3 regions of the Nocardiopsis sp. EMB25 genome follow, and region 2 is predicted to be linked to each of the others. Evidence: predicted binding sites of a transcription regulator. Region 2 holds the regulator's gene; each other region holds the start of a gene.
The links. Region 2 encodes LexA, which represses DNA repair genes until DNA is damaged. Its sites were predicted from a motif close to TCGAACANNTGTTCGA; they were not measured.

Region 1 (5,584 bases), 2.8 Mb from region 2:
AGGTCCGCCGCCCCCTCCGCATCCCCGACCGGGGAGGACAGCCGTTGCAACCGCGCGTCGACCTCCTCCACCACGCGCGGGTCCAGCAGCTCCCGCAGGTCCGCCCGGCCGAGCAGATCGGCCAGCAGGGACGGGTCCAGCGTGAGCGCCCGCGCGCGCGACTCCGCCGCGGGGGCGTCGCCCTCGTACAGGAACGCCGCCGTGTACTCCATCAACAGCGACCGCGCGAACGGCGACGGCAGCTCGGTGCGCACCTCCACCACCCGCACCCGCCGCGCGCGGATATCGGTCAACAACGCGACGAGCGCGGGCACGTCGAACACGTCGCGCAGACACTCACGCGCCGCCTCCAGGACGATCGGGAACGACGCGTACCGCCCCGCCACCGACAACAGGTGCGCCGACCGCAGCCGCTGCTGCCACAACGGCATCCGCCGGTCAGGGCGCTGCCGGGGCAGCAGCAGGGCGCGCGCCGCACACTCCCGGAACCGCGCCGCGAACAGGGCCGAACCGGTCAGCGCCTCGGTGACCAGCGCCTCCACGCCATCGGGATCGAGCGCCACCAACCCACCGAGGTCACGCGCGAACACCGAGGACTCGTGCTCCACGTTCGGCAGACGCACCACGATCCCGTCGTCCCCGTGGACGACCTGCGCGTCGAGCCCCAGCTCCTCCCGGAGCCGCTGACCGATCGCCAGGGCCCACGGCGCGTGCACCCGCGCGCCCAGCGGCGAGTGCAGCACCACCCGCCAGTCGCCCACCTGGTCACGGAAGTGCTCCAGGACCACCGTCCGGTCGTCGGGCACCTGCCCCGTGGCCTCCCGCTGTTCGGCCACGTACGCCACCAGGTTCTCCGCCGCCCAGTCGTCGAGCCCCGCCGCCGCGGCCCGCTCCAACGCCCCCGCGCGGTCGGCCTCCGCCAGCTCCCGGGCCAGCTCGCCGACCGCCCGGCCCAGTTCCGCCGGGCGGCCCACCGCGTCCGCCTTCCAGAACGGCATCCGCCCCGGGCGCCCCGGCGCCGGACTGACCAGCACCCGGTCGGCCGTGATCGCGTCGATCCGCCAGGACGACGACCCCAGCACGAACACGTCGCCCACCCGCGACTCGTACACCATCTCCTCGTCCAGCTCGCCCACCCGGGTGGGGGCGCGCGACCCCGACGGCGCGTCCGACAGGTGAACGGTGTACAGCCCCCGGTCGGGGATCGTGCCGCCGCTGATGACGGCCAGCCGCTGGGCGCCCGGACGGGCCCGCAGGACGTCCGCCTCCCGGTCCCAGACCACACGCGGCCGCAGCTCCGCGAACTCGTCCGAGGGGTAGCGGCCGGACAACATGTCCAGCACCGACTCCAGTATCGAGTCCGTGAGGTCCGCGAACGGGGCCGCGCGGCGGACCAGGGACGCGAGGCCGGCCACCGGCCAGTCGTCCATCGCGACCATGGCCACGATCTGCTGGGCGAGCACGTCGAGCGGGTCGCGCGGCATCTCCAGCGGTTCGATCCCGCCCGTGCGCATCCGTTCGGCCACGACCGCCGACGCCAGCAGATCACCCCGGTGCTGGGGCAGGAACACCCCGCGCGAGACCTCCCCGACCCGGTGCCCCGCCCGGCCCACCCGTTGCAGACCGCTGGCCACCGACGGGGGAGCGGCCACCTGCACCACCAGGTCGACGGTGCCCATGTCCACCCCCAGCTCCAGACTGGAGGTGGCCACCACACAGGGCAGACGGCCCGACTTCAGCTCGTCCTCGACCAGGGCGCGCTCGGCCTTGGACATCGAACCGTGGTGGGTCCGCGCCACCACCGGCTCCGCGCCTTGGGACCTCCCCGACTGGGCGATGAGCAGGGCGGGGACCTCCTCCGGCGGCAGCCGCGCGCCGGAGCGCTCCGCGTACAGGTCGTTGAGTCGGGCGCACAACCGCTCCGCCGTGCGGCGGCCGTTGGTGAACACGATCGTGGACGTGTGCCGTTCGACCAGGTCCAGCACCCGCCGTTCCACGTGCGGCCACATCGATCCGTGCGCGGGTCCGGTGGCCTCGGCGGTCGGCGCGGGTCCGGGTTCGTCCATGTCGCGGACCGGCACGACCACGCCCAGGTCCATGTGCGGGGTGTCCGGCGGGGAGACGACCGCCGCCCCGCCGAGGAACTCCGCGACCAGTTCGGGCGGCCGTACGGTGGCCGACAGTCCGATGCGCCGCGCGGGCCGGTCCAGGAGCGCGTCCAGCCGCTCCAGGCTCAACGCGAGGTGGGCGCCGCGTTTGGTGCCCGCCAGGGCGTGCACCTCGTCGACGATGACGGTCTCCACCCCGGCCAGCCCCTCGCGGGCGCGCGAGGTGAGCACGAGGAACAGCGACTCCGGCGTGGTGATGAGCACGTCCGGCGGACGGGTGGCCATCCGGCGGCGCTCGTCGGCGGGGGTGTCCCCGGTGCGCACGCCGACGGTGACCGGTGTGACCGGGACGCCCGCCGCCTCGGCCCGTTCCGAGATCCCGGCGAGCGGGACGCGCAGGTTGCGTTCGACGTCCACGGCCAGGGCCTTGAGGGGGGAGACGTACAGCACGCGGCAGCGCCGGGAGCGGTCTTGGGGCGGCGGTGCGCAGGTCAGCCGGTCGAGGGACCACAGGAACGCCGACAGGGTCTTTCCGGACCCGGTGGGGGCCACCACGAGCACGTCGCGGTCCTTGGCGATCGTGGACCAGGCCTGGGACTGGGCCGGGGTGGGGCCCCCGGGGAAGGCTCGCTCGAACCACTCCCGTGTCGCGGGCGCGAAGCGGTCCAGGGGGTGCGGCGCGTGGCTCATGGGGTCAGTGTGCCCCTCGGTGCGGACGTTCTCCCGGAAGGGGAGCGAAGGACGCGCCGATCGCCGATACTGGGACCGATGAGACTCACGGTTTTCTGGCAGAACATGCACGAGCAGTTCGGCGAGGCCTACGCGGAGAGCCTGGCCAAGGACTACGTCATCGAGGGGCTCGGTTCGCGGACGGTCCGGCAGGCGCTGGCCGACGGGGTGGGCGCCAAGGACGTGTGGCGTGCCGTCTGCGACGCGTTCGACCTCCCCCTCTCCGTCCGCTGACACCGTCCGGAGGAGGTTTCGAAGGTTCTCCCCGGTCGTTCGAACAATCGAACAGAGGTTCGGGTAGTGTGGGTTGTCCACAGACGAACGTCGGACGTCGCGATTGTCGTACCGACCGCGTAGCGTCGTGCGCATCATGAAGAAGAAGGCATCGACCCAACAGGGGTACCCCGTGGCATCTGGAGACCGAGACAAGGCTCTCGAAACAGCGCTCGCGCAGATCGAGCGGCAGTTCGGCAAGGGCTCCGTCATGCGTCTGGGTGACGACGACCGCCCGCCGATCGAGTCGATCCCCACCGGGGCGATCGCGCTCGACGTCGCGCTCGGCATCGGGGGCATCCCCAAGGGTCGGATCGTGGAGGTGTACGGCCCGGAGTCGAGCGGTAAGTGCCTCACCGCCGACACCTACGTGTGGACGGACCGGGGCATGGAGACCATCGCCGAACTCTTCGAGCGCGCCGGACAGTCCGCCACCTGCGCCAGCCGTGTCACGGACGTGCGCGACCAGGGCATCCGTGTGGTCAACGAGCGGGGTGAGCTGGAAACGGTCGCCGCACTGACCCACAACAACCGCAAGCCGGTCCTGCGGATCACCACCGAGTCCGGCCGTCGTGTCACGGTCACCCACAACCACCCGCTCCGGGTCGTGAACGAGGAAGGTTTCGTCGTCTGGCGCAAGGCGGGGAAGCTGAAGGAGGGCGACACGCTCGTCTCCGCCCGCTTCGGAGCCAACGAGGCCGCCGAGGGCAGCGGACTGAGCGAGGACGAGGCCGTCTTCCTGGGTTACCTGGTCGCGGAGGGCACGCTCGGCTCCACTACCTCGGTTCGCTTCACCAACGGCGACGACGAGGTCGGTCAGGAGTTCACCTCCATCGCCAGGTGGCTCTTCGACACCGAGGCCAAGGTGTACGAGGGCAACAACTGCCGGGAGTACGTGCTGCCCGGCGTCCAGCTTCGCGAGGAGGTCGCGGACCGGTACGGGCTCGACTACGTCAACTCCGCCGGAAAGCGGGTTCCCCATGTGGTGCGGACCGGCGGCGACAAGATCCAGCGCGCCTTCCTCTCCGCGCTCTACGAGGGCGACGGCTGGATCGACGACAGTTCCACCATCGGTCTGGGCACCGCCTCCGAGCAGTTGGCTCGCGACGTGCAGATCCTTCTCTACGGGCTGGGCGTTCCCGCCTCGCTGTACCGCAAGTTCAACACCACCTATGAGCGCCACTACTGGACGGTCGCGGTCAACCCCTCCGTGGCCCACAGGTTCCTCAGCGAGGTCGGCTTCCGTTCCCGTCGGCGCGCTGCCCAGGTGGAGAAGAACTTCCGCCTCTCCGGTCGGAGCCCCCAGTTCGAGAACATCCCGCACATCACGGGACTGATCAGCAGCCTCCGTGACAGTCTCGGCGGCGACCGTGACTTCGACCGTGTGGCGGGCGACCTCTTCCGCGGTGAGACCGCTCCCTCGTGCAGCCGGAACCGGTTGGTCGACATCATCGAGTGGGCCAGGAGCCGCGAACAGCGTCTTTCCGCGTCCGGCGAAGTGATCCTCAGCCACCTTGAGGAACTGGCTGTCGCGCCCTACACCTACGAACCGATCACCGTGATCGAGGACGGTGGAAATCAGCCGACCTTCGACATCATGCTTCCGGAGACACACAGCTTCCTGGCCAACGGGATCGTCTCGCACAACACGACCGTCGCCCTGCACGCGGTGGCCAACGCGCAGAAGGCGGGTGGGATCGCCGCCTTCGTCGACGCCGAGCACGCGCTCGACCCCGCCTACGCCAAGAAGATCGGCGTGGACACCGACAACCTCCTGCTGTCGCAGCCGGACACCGGCGAGCAGGCACTGGAGATCGTCGACATGCTGATCCGCTCCGGCGCGGTCTCCATCATCGTCGTCGACTCCGTGGCCGCCCTGGTGCCCCGCGCGGAGATCGAGGGGGAGATGGGCGACAGCCACGTCGGCCTGCAGGCCCGGCTGATGTCCCAGGCGCTGCGCAAGATCGCCGGTGCGCTGCACCAGACCGGCACCACCGCCATTTTCATCAACCAGCTTCGTGAAAAAGTCGGTGTTATGTTCGGGTGCATGAATTATGCGACCCGAGTGACTCTGGCTGATGGGACCCAGGAGAAAATCGGGAAAATCGTCAACCAGAAGATGGACGTCGAAGTCCTCTCTTACGACCCGGAGCGGGACGAGGTCGTTCCCCGGAAGGTCGTCAACTGGTTCGACAATGGCGTGGCCGATCACTTCCTCCAGTTCACCGTGGCCCGCTCGGGAAAGAATGGCCGTTCGCAGTTCGCGGCGACTCCGAACCACCTCATCCGTACTCCGGGTGGGTGGCGGGAGGCCGGGGAGCTGCTTCCCGGCGACCGGGTCCTCACCGCGCAGGCCCACTACCTGAGCGAGCAGCAGCGCCAGGTCATCCTCGGGTCGGTGATGGGAGATGGCAGTCTCTCCCCGAACACCCAGGGTCGAGACGGCACCCGGTTCAGGATGGGGCACGGTGCTG
Region 2 (5,584 bases):
AGCTGCTGGGTCCCGTTCGGTTGGCGGCTGGGCTTGCTGCGGCGCCCGGTGAGGCGTTCGATCAGAGCCTGGTGACGGGGGAGCACGGACTCCTGTTCCTCGGCGGTGCCGTAGACGGTCACGACACTGGCCTCGCCGACCGACCCGTCCCCCACGAGCCAGCCGAGGTAGTGGGCGAGGTCCGCGTCCTCGTCCCACTTCTCGGGGAGGGTGAGTGGGGTCGTGCCAGGCCTCTCCGACGCCGAACGGGCGGCGTCCAGCGCGGCTCTGGGAATCTGGCGAACGGGGTTGGAACGAGGAGCGTACCGGAAGGAGCGGACGATGCGGTCGTCATTTCCCAAGTCCTGCGCCCGGACCCATCCCCGGTTGCTGGTCCACACACGATGACTGGGCGTACAGCGCAGAGCCGAGCCGTCGGAGAAGCGCAACTCGACGATCTCGTTGGTCCCGGTGACCATGTACCGGGTGGGTACCGTGGCCACGACCGAGTCACACGTCTCCCCGGCAGCCGTGACGTCGTTGGTGTAGACCGAGAAGGACTCCCCCCGGGCGGCACGCTCGACGAGCTGACCGATGGGGATGTGCCCCCGGTCGGTCAGTACCCGCTGATCCGCCGGGAAGCACGGGTTGCTCGCGCTGATCCGGCCGGTCTCCGGGTTGGTGTGCCAGTCCTGGATGGCCCCGTCGTACTGGATGCCCGGATCGGCGCACTCCCAGGCGGCGCGGGCCATGCGGTGGAACAGCTCCCCGGCGTCGACGGTGGCGATGACCTCGCCCGTCGTACGGGAGGTGAGACCGAAGTCGGCGCCGCTCTCGACCGCGCGCATGAACGCGTCGCAGACCCGGACCGAGTTGTTGGCGTTCTGGTACTGGACGCTGAACATGTCGGCGCCGCCCAGGTCGACGTCGAAGCCCGCGTCGCGCAGGGCGCGGATCTTGTGCTCCTCGTGCGCCTTGGTCTCGACGAACTCCTCGATGTCGGGGTGGTCGACGTCCAGCACGACCATCTTGGCGGCCCGACGGGTGGCACCGCCGGACTTGATCGTCCCGGCCGAGGCGTCGGCGCCGCGCATGAAGGAGACCGGCCCCGAGGCCATGCCGCCGGAGGAGAGCGGTTCCCGGCTGGAGCGGATGCGGGACAGGTTCACACCCGCGCCGGAGCCGCCCTTGAAGATGATCCCCTCCTCCTTGTACCAGTCGAGGATCGACTCCATGGTGTCGTCGACGGAGAGGATGAAGCACGCCGAGACCTGCTGCGGTGAGGTCGTGCCGACGTTGAACCAGACGGGCGAGTTGAAACTGAACAGCTGATGGACGAGCGCGTACTTGAGTTCGTGGTCGAAGGTCTCGGCGTCCTCGTCCCCCGCGAAGTAACCGTGCGAACGGCCGGTCTCGGTGTAGACCCCCACGACGCGGTCGATGATCTGTTTGAGGCTCCACTCGCGTTCGGGGGTTCCGAGCGCCCCCCGGAAGTACTTGCTCGCCACGATCTGGGTGGCGTTCATCGACCACGAGGTGGGGAACTCCACACCGCGCTGCTCGAAATTGACCGTTCCGTCGCGCCAGTTGGTCATGACGACGTCACGGCGTTCCCATTCGAGGGTGTCGTAGGGGTGGACACCGGGTGTGGTGAGGACGCGCCTCATCCTGAGCCCCTCGGGGCCCGTCTGGTCACTCGTGCTCTTCGTCATGACGGCATTCCCCCCGAGAACGCGTCGACGGCACGGCTCCCGGCCGTGCGGTGGAGGTGTTACTCCCCGTCCGCGCCGGACCCGACCTCGTGGTCCTGGCGCAGGCTGGCGATCTCGGCCTCGAAGTCGGCGAGGCTCTCGAAACCGCGGTAGACGCTGGCGAAGTGCAGGTAGGCGACCTCGTCGAGTTCGCGCATGGGACCGAGGATGGCCAGTCCGATCTCATGCGCCGGCACCTCGGCCAGTCCCCGGCTGCGGATCTCCTCCTCGACCCGCTGGCCGAGCTTGGCGAGGGCGTCCTCGGAGACGGGGCGGCCCTGGCAGGCTCTGCGCACCCCGGCGATGACCTTGGTGCGACTGAAGGGCTCGGTGACGCCGGAGCGCTTGGCGACCATCAGAAGGACGGTCTCCTGTGTGGTGAATCTGCGCTCGCACGCGGGGCAGGACCGGCGGCGGCGGATGGCCGCACCGTCGTCGGTGGACCTGCTGTCGATCACCCGGGTGTCCGGATGGCGGCAGAACGGACAATACATCCCTGTTCACCTGCTTCCCTCGCGACGACCCGCACATCCACTTAACCACAACTTCTGGGCTTCCACCCCACCAACACACCCAGATGTTGTGGTCGAACCTCAACGACCACGGATGAGGCCGCGACCTTCGACGAACACGCACCCCGTGCGCGCCCGGGCGGCCGCGCACGGGAACACGGACACCGACGCTCGGAGGGGGAGGGGATCGGCGGACGACCCGCAGGGGGTGGACCGGGCCGCCCGAAACCCACTTCCCAGGGTACCGCCGACGCGCCGCCCGACCGCCGCGGACGGGCCGCCCGGAAAACGCGATCGCCGCCCCCGCAGGCGATCGCGCACGAACACCGACGCGGGGCGACCGGGCCCGCTCGTACACGGGCGCGCTCGTGTTGGCGCATTCCCGGGACACCGGGACGGGTACACGTGTACACGTAAGTGGAGGCCAGGAATTGACCGCGAAAACGCGCGAGCAATTGTCCGCAGCCTCGAACGCTTGTTTGATATCACCGTCAGCAACGACTAATGTTGACGTTGATTTCACTCCGGTTTCGCCGTCACGTGGACCCCAGGGTCGGCGCGGTCGCGGATCGGACGTGGCCAGTCACACAAGCAGGCCCTGACCGAACCGAACGCCGAGGAGGCCCGGCCGTGCCGGAGGAGAATCCCGGAACCACCACCGTCCTCTCGCCCGTGGGCGATGCGGACGGGCCGACGCCCGACGCTCCCAAACTCACGGCGCGTCAGCAGAGCGTGCTGAACTGTATCCAGCGGTACGTAAGGGAACGCGGTTTCCCGCCCTCGATAAGGGAAATCGGCGACGCCGTCGGCCTGTCCAGCCCCTCCAGCGTGGCGCACCAGCTCAAGGTGCTCCAGCGCAAGGGCTACCTGCACCGCGACCAGAACCGCCCCCGCGCCGTCGAACTGCGCACCCCCGGCCGCTCGTCCGGCGCGAAGGCGGACCCCGCGGAGTTCACCGCCGACGCCTCGCGTGCCGCCGCCGTGCCGCTCGTCGGCCGGATCGCCGCGGGTGGTCCGATCCTGGCCGAGGAGTCCGTGGAGGACGTGCTCTCCCTCCCGCGCCAGCTGGTCGGAGAGGGACGGCTGTTCATGCTCACCGTGGTCGGCGACTCGATGACGGACGCCGCCATCACCGACGGCGACATGGTCGTGGTCCGCCAGCAGCAGGACGCCAACAACGGCGACATCGTGGCCGCCCTGCTGGACGACGAGGCCACGGTCAAGGTCCTGCGCCGCGAGGACGACGGCCACGTGTGGCTCCTGCCCCGCAACGAGGCCTACGAGCCCATCAACGGGGACGACGCCACCATCCTCGGCAAGGTCGTCGCGGTCATGCGCCGCGTCTGACGCCGATCCCGCGTCCCCGGTCCGTCCGCGTACCGGGGACGGACCGGTCACAGGACGGCATACACGGCCTCCGGGCACGCCCTAAGCTGGGGGCGTGTCCACACCCACCACCTCCCCCGCGCACGGCCGCTGGCGGATGCTCGCCGTCGTCGGCGCGACCACCGGCCTCCTGTTCTCCACCGCCTGTTCCGGCGAGGACCCCTCGGTCCCTCCGCCCGGCGTCAGCGGGTCGGCTCGGGACCTGTCGTTCACCGTGGACGGCGCAGAGGTGTTCGCGACGTTCACGGCGCCCTCGGACACCACCGGGACGGTGCCCGCCGCCCTCATCGTCTCCGGCAGCGGCCCCACCGACCGGGACGGCAACGCACCGACGCGACCCGACGCCGACACCAACCTGAACCTCACCCGTGTGCTGGCCGAGGCCGGTGTCGCCTCGCTCCGCTACGACAAGCTCGGCAGCGGCGAGACGGGGGCCGACGGCCTCGACCCGGACGATCCCATCGCCCCGGAGGTGTTCGACCGTCAGGTGGTCGCCGCCTTCGGGGAGCTGCTGGCCCAACCCGAGGTGGACCCCGAACGCACCGTCGTCGTCGGACACAGCGAGGGCGCCCTGTTCGCCCTGCGCGCGCACGAACTCGTGGACGCCTCGCCCGCGCTGGTCCTGGCCGCCCCGCCCGGAACCCGCTACCTGGACCTCATCGACCGCCAGCTCACCGAGCAGATCCGCGTGGGTGAGGCCCGCGGGCAGCTCGATGAGGGCGACAGTGTCACCCTGCTCTCCGACGCCCGCGCGGGACGTGCCGCGCTGCGCGGTGGACGCGCCCTGCCCGACGACCTGTCGCCCCTGTTGGAGACCGTCTACTCCGAGCGGAACTCGGCCTTCCTGACCTGGATCGACGCCTTCGACCCCGTCGACCTCGCCCGGGACGTCCCCGAGGGCACCCCGGTACTGGTGCTGTGGGCAGAGCAGGACGCCCAGGTCTCCCGGGCGGACGTCGACCGCCTCATGAGCGGGTTCACCGACGCCGAACGCGTCGACGTCCCCGACGCCGACCACGTGTTCCGTGAGTTCCGGGACGAACCCGGCGCGGCCGTGCTCGACGCCGACCGCCCCTTCGCCCCGGAGGTCGCCCCCGCGTTGGAGGAGTTCCTCGACGGAGCCTGGTGAGCCGTCTCGCGGGGCGCCCTGGTCAGGCGGGCAGTTCGGCGATCACGGCCCGGGCGAGTTCCTCGGCCGTCTCCCGTCCGTGCTCCGCCTCCGCCGCGCGCGCGACGCCGTAGTCGGCGGCGGCGCCGTAGCAGGTCTCCACGTACAGGTTGGACACGCGGGCTCCCACACAGGCGAACGGGAAGTCGGACTCGTCAGTCCAGCTGACCGCTTCGTCGCCGATACCGTCCACCGCGGTGGTGTCCTGGTTCGCGGTGGTGTTCCGCAGGTTCTCGGCGGCCGTCTCGATCCCGCCCGGGTTGGGCGCGGCGACCATCACCAAGGTCGCGAAGGAGGGCACCGCCTCCCCCGGCCCCTCGGGGGTGGCCCACCGACACTGCCATCCGGTACCGAACGTGTCCTGCTGCCCGCCGACCGGCGCCTCGAGCTCCAAGACATGGGAGGGCACCGACGCGGCGAGGGCCTCGGTCTCTCCCACCGCGCACTCGGGTGCGGCCTCGAAGTCACCCGACTCCAGGGCCTCACGGTTCAGGACGAACCACACACCGCCCGCCACGAGCAGGACCGCCACCAGCGTCAGCGCCACGACACCGGCGATCGCGCATCCCCGGCTCTGAGGCTGGGCCCGCGGGACGACCGGACGATGGCCTTCCGGGTTCACAAGACCTCCACGAGTTGCTCCGCGACCCGCACCGTCAGCTCACGGGCGTCCTCCCGGTCGGCGGGCCCGTCTCCGGAGACACCGGAGTAGGCCACCCGGACCAGCAGATTGTCAGTGTAGAAGGCCAGGTCGGCGGTGCCCTGCGCCCCGTCCGTCCACACGTGCC
Region 3 (5,584 bases), 1.3 Mb from region 2:
GACGAGCGGACGGGCGAGCACCTCGTCCCGGTCCTCACCGACCTGGACCCCGACGTGCGCCGCCTGACCGGCACCCACACCACGTTCACCGAGCGGCAGGTCCGCGACTGGGCCCGTTCGCGCCCGTCCCACGCCGACCGCGCCGACTGGGTGATCCTCCGGAACGAGGACGGCCGCTGCGTCGGCGGCTGCGCGCTCATCGACCTCGACGCCGACAACGGCGGCGTGGACTACCGCATCGCCCTCAACGACATGTCCCTCACCGGCAACGGCTACGGCACCGAGGCCACCGACCTCGTCCTGGAGTACGCCTTCACCGTGGCGGGCCTGCACCGGGTGGCGCTCCAGGTGTTCGACTTCAACACGGGCGCCCAGAGGTCCTACGCCCGCTCGGGCTTCGTCCGCGAGGGCGTCTGGCGCGACCACCTGTACTGGGACGGCGAGTGGCACGACGCCGTCCTCATGTCGATCCTCGCCCACGAGTACGCCGACCTGCGCGCGGCGCGATCCCGCTGACACCCGGCCGCGAGCCCGGCGCGCGCACCCCGTCACCGATAGGCTGCCGACCATGCCCGTCCCGGACTTCATCCTGGAACTGCGCCGCCACGTCGGCCACGGACTCCTGCCGCTCACCGGGGTGACGGCGGTGGTCCTCGGCGACGACGACCGCGTACTCCTGCACCAGCGCCTCGACGACGGCCGCTGGTGCACCCCCGGCGGCATCCTCGAACCGGGCGAGCAGCCCGCCGTGACCGCCGTCCGCGAGGTGTGGGAGGAGACGGGACTGACGGTCGAGGTCGAGCGCATGACCAGCGTCGTCGCCCAGGAGCCCTACACCTACCCCAACGGCGACGTGGTGCAGATGCTCGACATCTCCTTCCGCTGCCGCTACGTCGGCGGCGAACCGGACGCCTCCGGGGACGAGTCGATGGACGTGCGGTGGTTCCCCGTGGCCGACCTGCCGGAGATGCCCCGGCGCATCCTGGACCGGATCACCTGGGCCCGTGAGGACCGGGCCGAGCCCTACTTCCACCTCGCCCCCTCCGGTTCCCGGGCGCGCTGAACCCCGTCGCGCGGCCGGGGCCGGGCGGTAGGAACGCTCCCATGACCACACTCGGCGCCGTCTTCCGCCCCCAACTGCCCCCCGAACGCCCGCGCTCCGGGGGCCGCGCGTTCCGTTCCGCCGGTGCCGTCCCCGAACGTGCGACCGCCCTTCCCCCGGACGGCGGGAAGGGCGGTCACACCGGCCCGGGTTCCGTTCTTCGGGGCGGTCGTCCGGGGTGCCGTCCGGGATTGCGAACGGTGGGCGCCGCGCCGTGGACGTCCGTGGGCGGGACGGGGCGCGGCGGAGGCCCCGAAGGACACCGCCGGGGGCGTGTTCCGCGGATGCCGCTCGTCGCGCGGCGGAGTACGTGTTCGCGGAACACGACCTAGGGCCTGTTTCTTGGAACGGTCACCCGAGGGGGTGTCGTTCGGGCGCCGGCAGGGTTGTGCAAGACGAGTCGAGCCGCGAGCGAGGAACGAGCGACAGGCGAGGACGAGGATGAAGAATCCCTGCCTTGAGGGTGCCCGAACACGGTCCGAAGCGAAGCGGAGGACCCAAAAAACACCGCCTAGTGCCATCTGCGGCGCATCGTCCAGTGGTCGGAGGACACGTCGCGGGTGATGTCGATGATGTTGGGCTCGCCGGACTCCGACTCCGCCGAGACCCGCAGCAGGTGCGTCTGCGTGGCGGGGACGCCGGGCCGCTCCGGGCGGGCGGGCCAGTCGCCGATGATCCTGCGCACGCGGAAGGTGTGACCGCGCCACGTGAACCGGGCGGGGTGCCCGTCGTCGGTGGAGCGGACGTCGATCCGTTCGTTCAGAAGACTCACGCGTACAGTTTATCGAACATGAGTTCGAACAAGTCAAGTTCTCGGCGGGAGGACCTCACCGGCTTCGGACGATGTCGTCCCACCTCAGAGCCACCACCGCTGCCTCCACCCCCGAACGGAAACATCTGTCACAGGAGCACCCGGCCGCGTCTCCTTCGGTCCCGCAGCGCCGCCATCCGCCGCGTGTTGCTCGGGCGCCGGGTCAGCAGGTGGTACAGCAGCAGCGAACCCCCGCGGTCCGTCCGCGCCCGGTCGGCCATCTCGCCCATGTTCACCCGCGTGTACAGGTCGGGACCCGCCGCGAGGAACCGGACGGCGTGCACACCCTCCGGGTGGTGTGCGTACGCGTGGTTGTCGGCGGTGTACTCCATGGTCCGCGCCAGTGCCGTCCCCAGACCCGGCACGAGCTCCGCGCCCAGTGTCGCCACCCTCCGCCAGAACGACGTGTGCCCGGCGGCCACGTGCCCGAACTGGTGCGCCACGAGGAACGCCAGCACGTCCGGATCGCGTGGCCGACCGTCGGGGCCGAACAGCTCCTGCGGCAGGACGAGGTACCGCCGCAGGCCGTGCGCGGCGGCGTCCGTGACGATCCGGCCGCGCGTCGGCCGGACGTAGGCCTCCGGCGGTCGGGCCAGGCCCATCGCGGAGGACATCGTCACCACCGACCGGTAGGCCTCGGGGAACTGCGTCGGTGAGATCTTCACCGACTCCGCGCGTTCGCGGGCGTACCGCAGGCCCCGTACCGTCCAACACGCGGCGGGTATCGCGGCCGCGGCGATCGCCGTCCAGGCCCACGACCCCGTCGCCGTCCACAGGGTGTGGACGGCGGCCGCGACCAGCGCCACCCCCACCAGTACGCACACCACCAGCAGGGGTGTCTCCCACGGGTGCGCCCTGGTCGGGACGAACTCCTCGTCGGGCTCCTCGGCCCCGTGCCCGCACATCCCGACCGCGCGGACGCCGTTCGCGCACGCGTGCGCGAACCCCGGCGCCACCGACGGCGAGCAGTACGGTGCCCCGCGGGACGCACGGGCGGGCGCACCGCCGCCCTGGGGCGTCGCGTGTGGCATCCCGCCTCCCCTCGGGCCGCGGATCCGTGAACAGCGGAAGCTCGCCACTCCCTGTAACGGAATATTACTTTTCGCTGCCCTGGGTATGGGGTTGCCGGGGGACGGCGTGTCCGGTCACCGAGTGTGCGCTCAGCGCTCCTCGTGCCTTCGGAGCTCCTCGGCGAGGATGTCCAGGAACCGGTCCACCTGTGCCGGGTCGTACCCCGGCCGGGCGCGGGTCGTGGCGAACTGGACCCTCTCGACCTCGGCGGAGGTGAGCGTCGCCCGCTCCGGGCGGCCCTGCTGGATGACGTCCATCGTGAACTCGGCCCGGTCCAGGAAGTCGTCCACCTCCTGTTCGTTGTAGCCCGTGGTCAGCCGGGTCGTGGCGAACTGCTGCTCCCTGATGTGGGCGGCGGTGAGCCGTGGCCGGTGCTCACGTCGCCTCTCCTGGGGAGCGGCCGGTTCGTGGCCGCCGTGGCCGTAGGCCGCCTCGGGGGAGGGGTGGGTCGGCAGCGGTGGCGGACCGCCGTGGCCACCGGGGCCGCCGAGACCGCGTCCGGCCAGGTCCGCGGCGACGATGTCGAGGAAGTCGTCCACCTCGTCCTCCCGGTATCCGGGGCTCAACCGGGTGGTCCGGAACCGAGAGTTGCGCACGTCGTCGGCGGTCAGCAGCGGACCACTCCGGGGTCCACCCTCCAGGGCCACCAGAGTGGCCTCGATACGGTCGAGGAGATCGTCGACGTCCTCCTCGTGGTACCCCGGGCGCAGACGCACCGTGTGGAACTTCTTGTTGCGGATGTCCGCCGGTGTCAGAGGCATGGTCCCCATTGTGCAGTTCAGGAGGTTCTCAGAGGGTTATCCCTGGGTATTCCGTGATTCGATCTCCGCGAGGTCGTCCGTGAGCTGCTGGAAGTACGCCTCCACCTGGGCGCGGTCGTAGCCGCGTAGCACCACGTCGAACAGGGTGGCGCGCAGCTGCCCGGCGGTGATCGGGGTGGGGGAGGGGTCGCCGGAGAGCGCGGCACGCGCGCGGCCGACGGCCTCGTCCACCTGCGTGCGGTGGTAGCCGCGCAGGACGACGTCGAACTCGGGGCGGGAGTCGGGGGAGGTCATCCCCGCATTATGCCCAGACGCCCGGGCCCGCGCCAGGGAGAGACGGTCAGTGGCGGACGCCGTCGGCCGGTCAGCTCCGCAGGAGGTACATGGCCACCCCGCGGGCGACCGCGTCCGCCGCGTCCTCCCGCCACCGGGGGTCGCTGAGAAGGTCGGCGTCCTCGGGGTTGCGCATGTTCCCCGCCTCCAGGAAGACCTTGGGAACGTCGGACATGTTCAGCCCGCCGAGGTCCGTCCGCTCGTCCAGGCCCTCGTCGGCGAGGTAGTCGGCGTAGGGCATGCCGGTGCCGTCCCGGTACTCGCGGCGCAGGTCCTCGGCCAGAAGACGGGACGGTTCCACGATGTCGTCGGTGAAGTCGGGGACCTCGCCGGGCGTGATCACGTGGAACCCGCGTCCGGACTCCGGCCCTCCGTCGGCGTGGATGGACACGGCCGCGTCCGCGTCGACCTGGTTGCCGATCCGCGCCCGCTCGTCGATGCAGGGACCGACACCCTCGTTGTCGTCCCGGGTGAGGACGACCGTGGCGCCGTCGGCCTCCAGGCGGTCGCGCACGAGCAGGGACAGGGCCCAGTTGAACTCGTGCTCCGCGTAGCCGTCGGCGGTCTGCGCCCCCACCGTGTCGCAGGACTTCTCCCCGGGGCCCGCGGGAACCTGGGCGTTGATCTCGTCGGGGGCCTCGGCGTTGCCGCCGTTGTGCCCGGGGTCGATGACGACCACCCGGCTGCTCAGCGGCCCTCCGCCCGCCGGCGTGTCCGCGGGGGAGCCGTCACCGCCGGTGCTGTCGCCGCCGTCGGTGTCCGTGGCTCCGTTGCCGTCACCGTCCTCAGGGGCGGGGAGCGGAGGTGCGGCGGTGGGTCCGTCGCCCGACGCGGCGTCGGAGACCGCCGAGCACGCGGGCGTGAGGAGCAGGGCCAGGGCGGTCAGGGACAGCGCGAGGCGGTGCCGGACGGCGGGCCCAGGGGGAACGGAGGTGGGCATGCCCCACAACGTAGCGGCTCGGCGGGGTGAGGGAACCAAGAGGCGGGGGCCGTGAACTCCGGCGCGGGGCGGTTCGCGAGCGACGCACCCATTGTTGGGACGCGTGTCGCGGTGGCAGGTTTACACACTCCACAAAGAATCTGAAAAGACGACAGGAATGGTTACGAAGGGTGTCAATGCGCCTAATGTGACCATTCCGTAATGGCGTTTCGGGTGAATTGGGCTATTTGGTTGGAGTATCCTTGGTGTGGAGGAATGGGGCGTGGTCCCTGTCCAGGTGGCTCGTGTCCGCGCAGGTCGAATCCGCCGCGACCCCCGTTCACTCGAAGGCGCCCCTGTCTCTGGCCACCTTCAGTCCCCCATAGTCTCCTGGTTCTGTTTCGCGGTTCGAGTCCTTCCTTCTCCGTGCTGACGGAACGTGCGACCAGGCCAGCCCGACAGTGCGGGTTGGGACGATCCGAAGAGGATTGACTTGAAGAACACTGCCCGTTTCGCGGCGCGCCGCATCGTGCAGGGCGGCGCCACCTTCGCCGCCCTCGGCGCGCTCACCGTCGCCACCGCCGTTC

Region 1: recA (intein-containing recombinase RecA) is a predicted target of LexA. The motif match lies at 3,119-3,134, and genes of this name have one in related genera.
Region 3: KIK06_RS20135 (DUF6504 family protein) is a predicted target of LexA. The motif match lies at 1,887-1,902, and genes of this name have one in related genera.

What each region holds. Positions count from the first base shown of each region.
Region 1 is NZ_JAMTDN010000001.1:464,438-470,021, forward strand. Features, by position in the region: gene KIK06_RS01945 (ATP-dependent helicase) at 1-2,798, opposite strand, end outside; gene KIK06_RS01950 (DUF3046 domain-containing protein) at 2,877-3,071, shown strand; gene recA (intein-containing recombinase RecA) at 3,199-5,584, shown strand, end outside.
Region 2 is NZ_JAMTDN010000001.1:3,268,823-3,274,406, forward strand. Features, by position in the region: gene KIK06_RS14140 (vitamin B12-dependent ribonucleotide reductase) at 1-1,691, opposite strand, end outside; gene nrdR (transcriptional regulator NrdR) at 1,751-2,224, opposite strand; gene lexA (transcriptional repressor LexA) at 2,873-3,589, shown strand; gene KIK06_RS14155 (alpha/beta hydrolase family protein) at 3,684-4,757, shown strand; gene KIK06_RS14160 (hypothetical protein) at 4,780-5,418, opposite strand; gene KIK06_RS14165 (hypothetical protein) at 5,415-5,584, opposite strand, start outside.
Region 3 is NZ_JAMTDN010000001.1:4,598,912-4,604,495, reverse strand. Features, by position in the region: gene KIK06_RS20145 (GNAT family N-acetyltransferase) at 1-516, shown strand, start outside; gene KIK06_RS20140 (NUDIX hydrolase) at 569-1,063, shown strand; gene KIK06_RS20135 (DUF6504 family protein) at 1,614-1,874, opposite strand; gene KIK06_RS20130 (peptidase M48) at 2,003-2,944, opposite strand; gene KIK06_RS20125 (DivIVA domain-containing protein) at 3,074-3,754, opposite strand; gene KIK06_RS20120 (DivIVA domain-containing protein) at 3,782-4,039, opposite strand; gene KIK06_RS20115 (N-acetylmuramoyl-L-alanine amidase) at 4,110-5,018, opposite strand; gene KIK06_RS20110 (LPXTG cell wall anchor domain-containing protein) at 5,491-5,584, shown strand, end outside.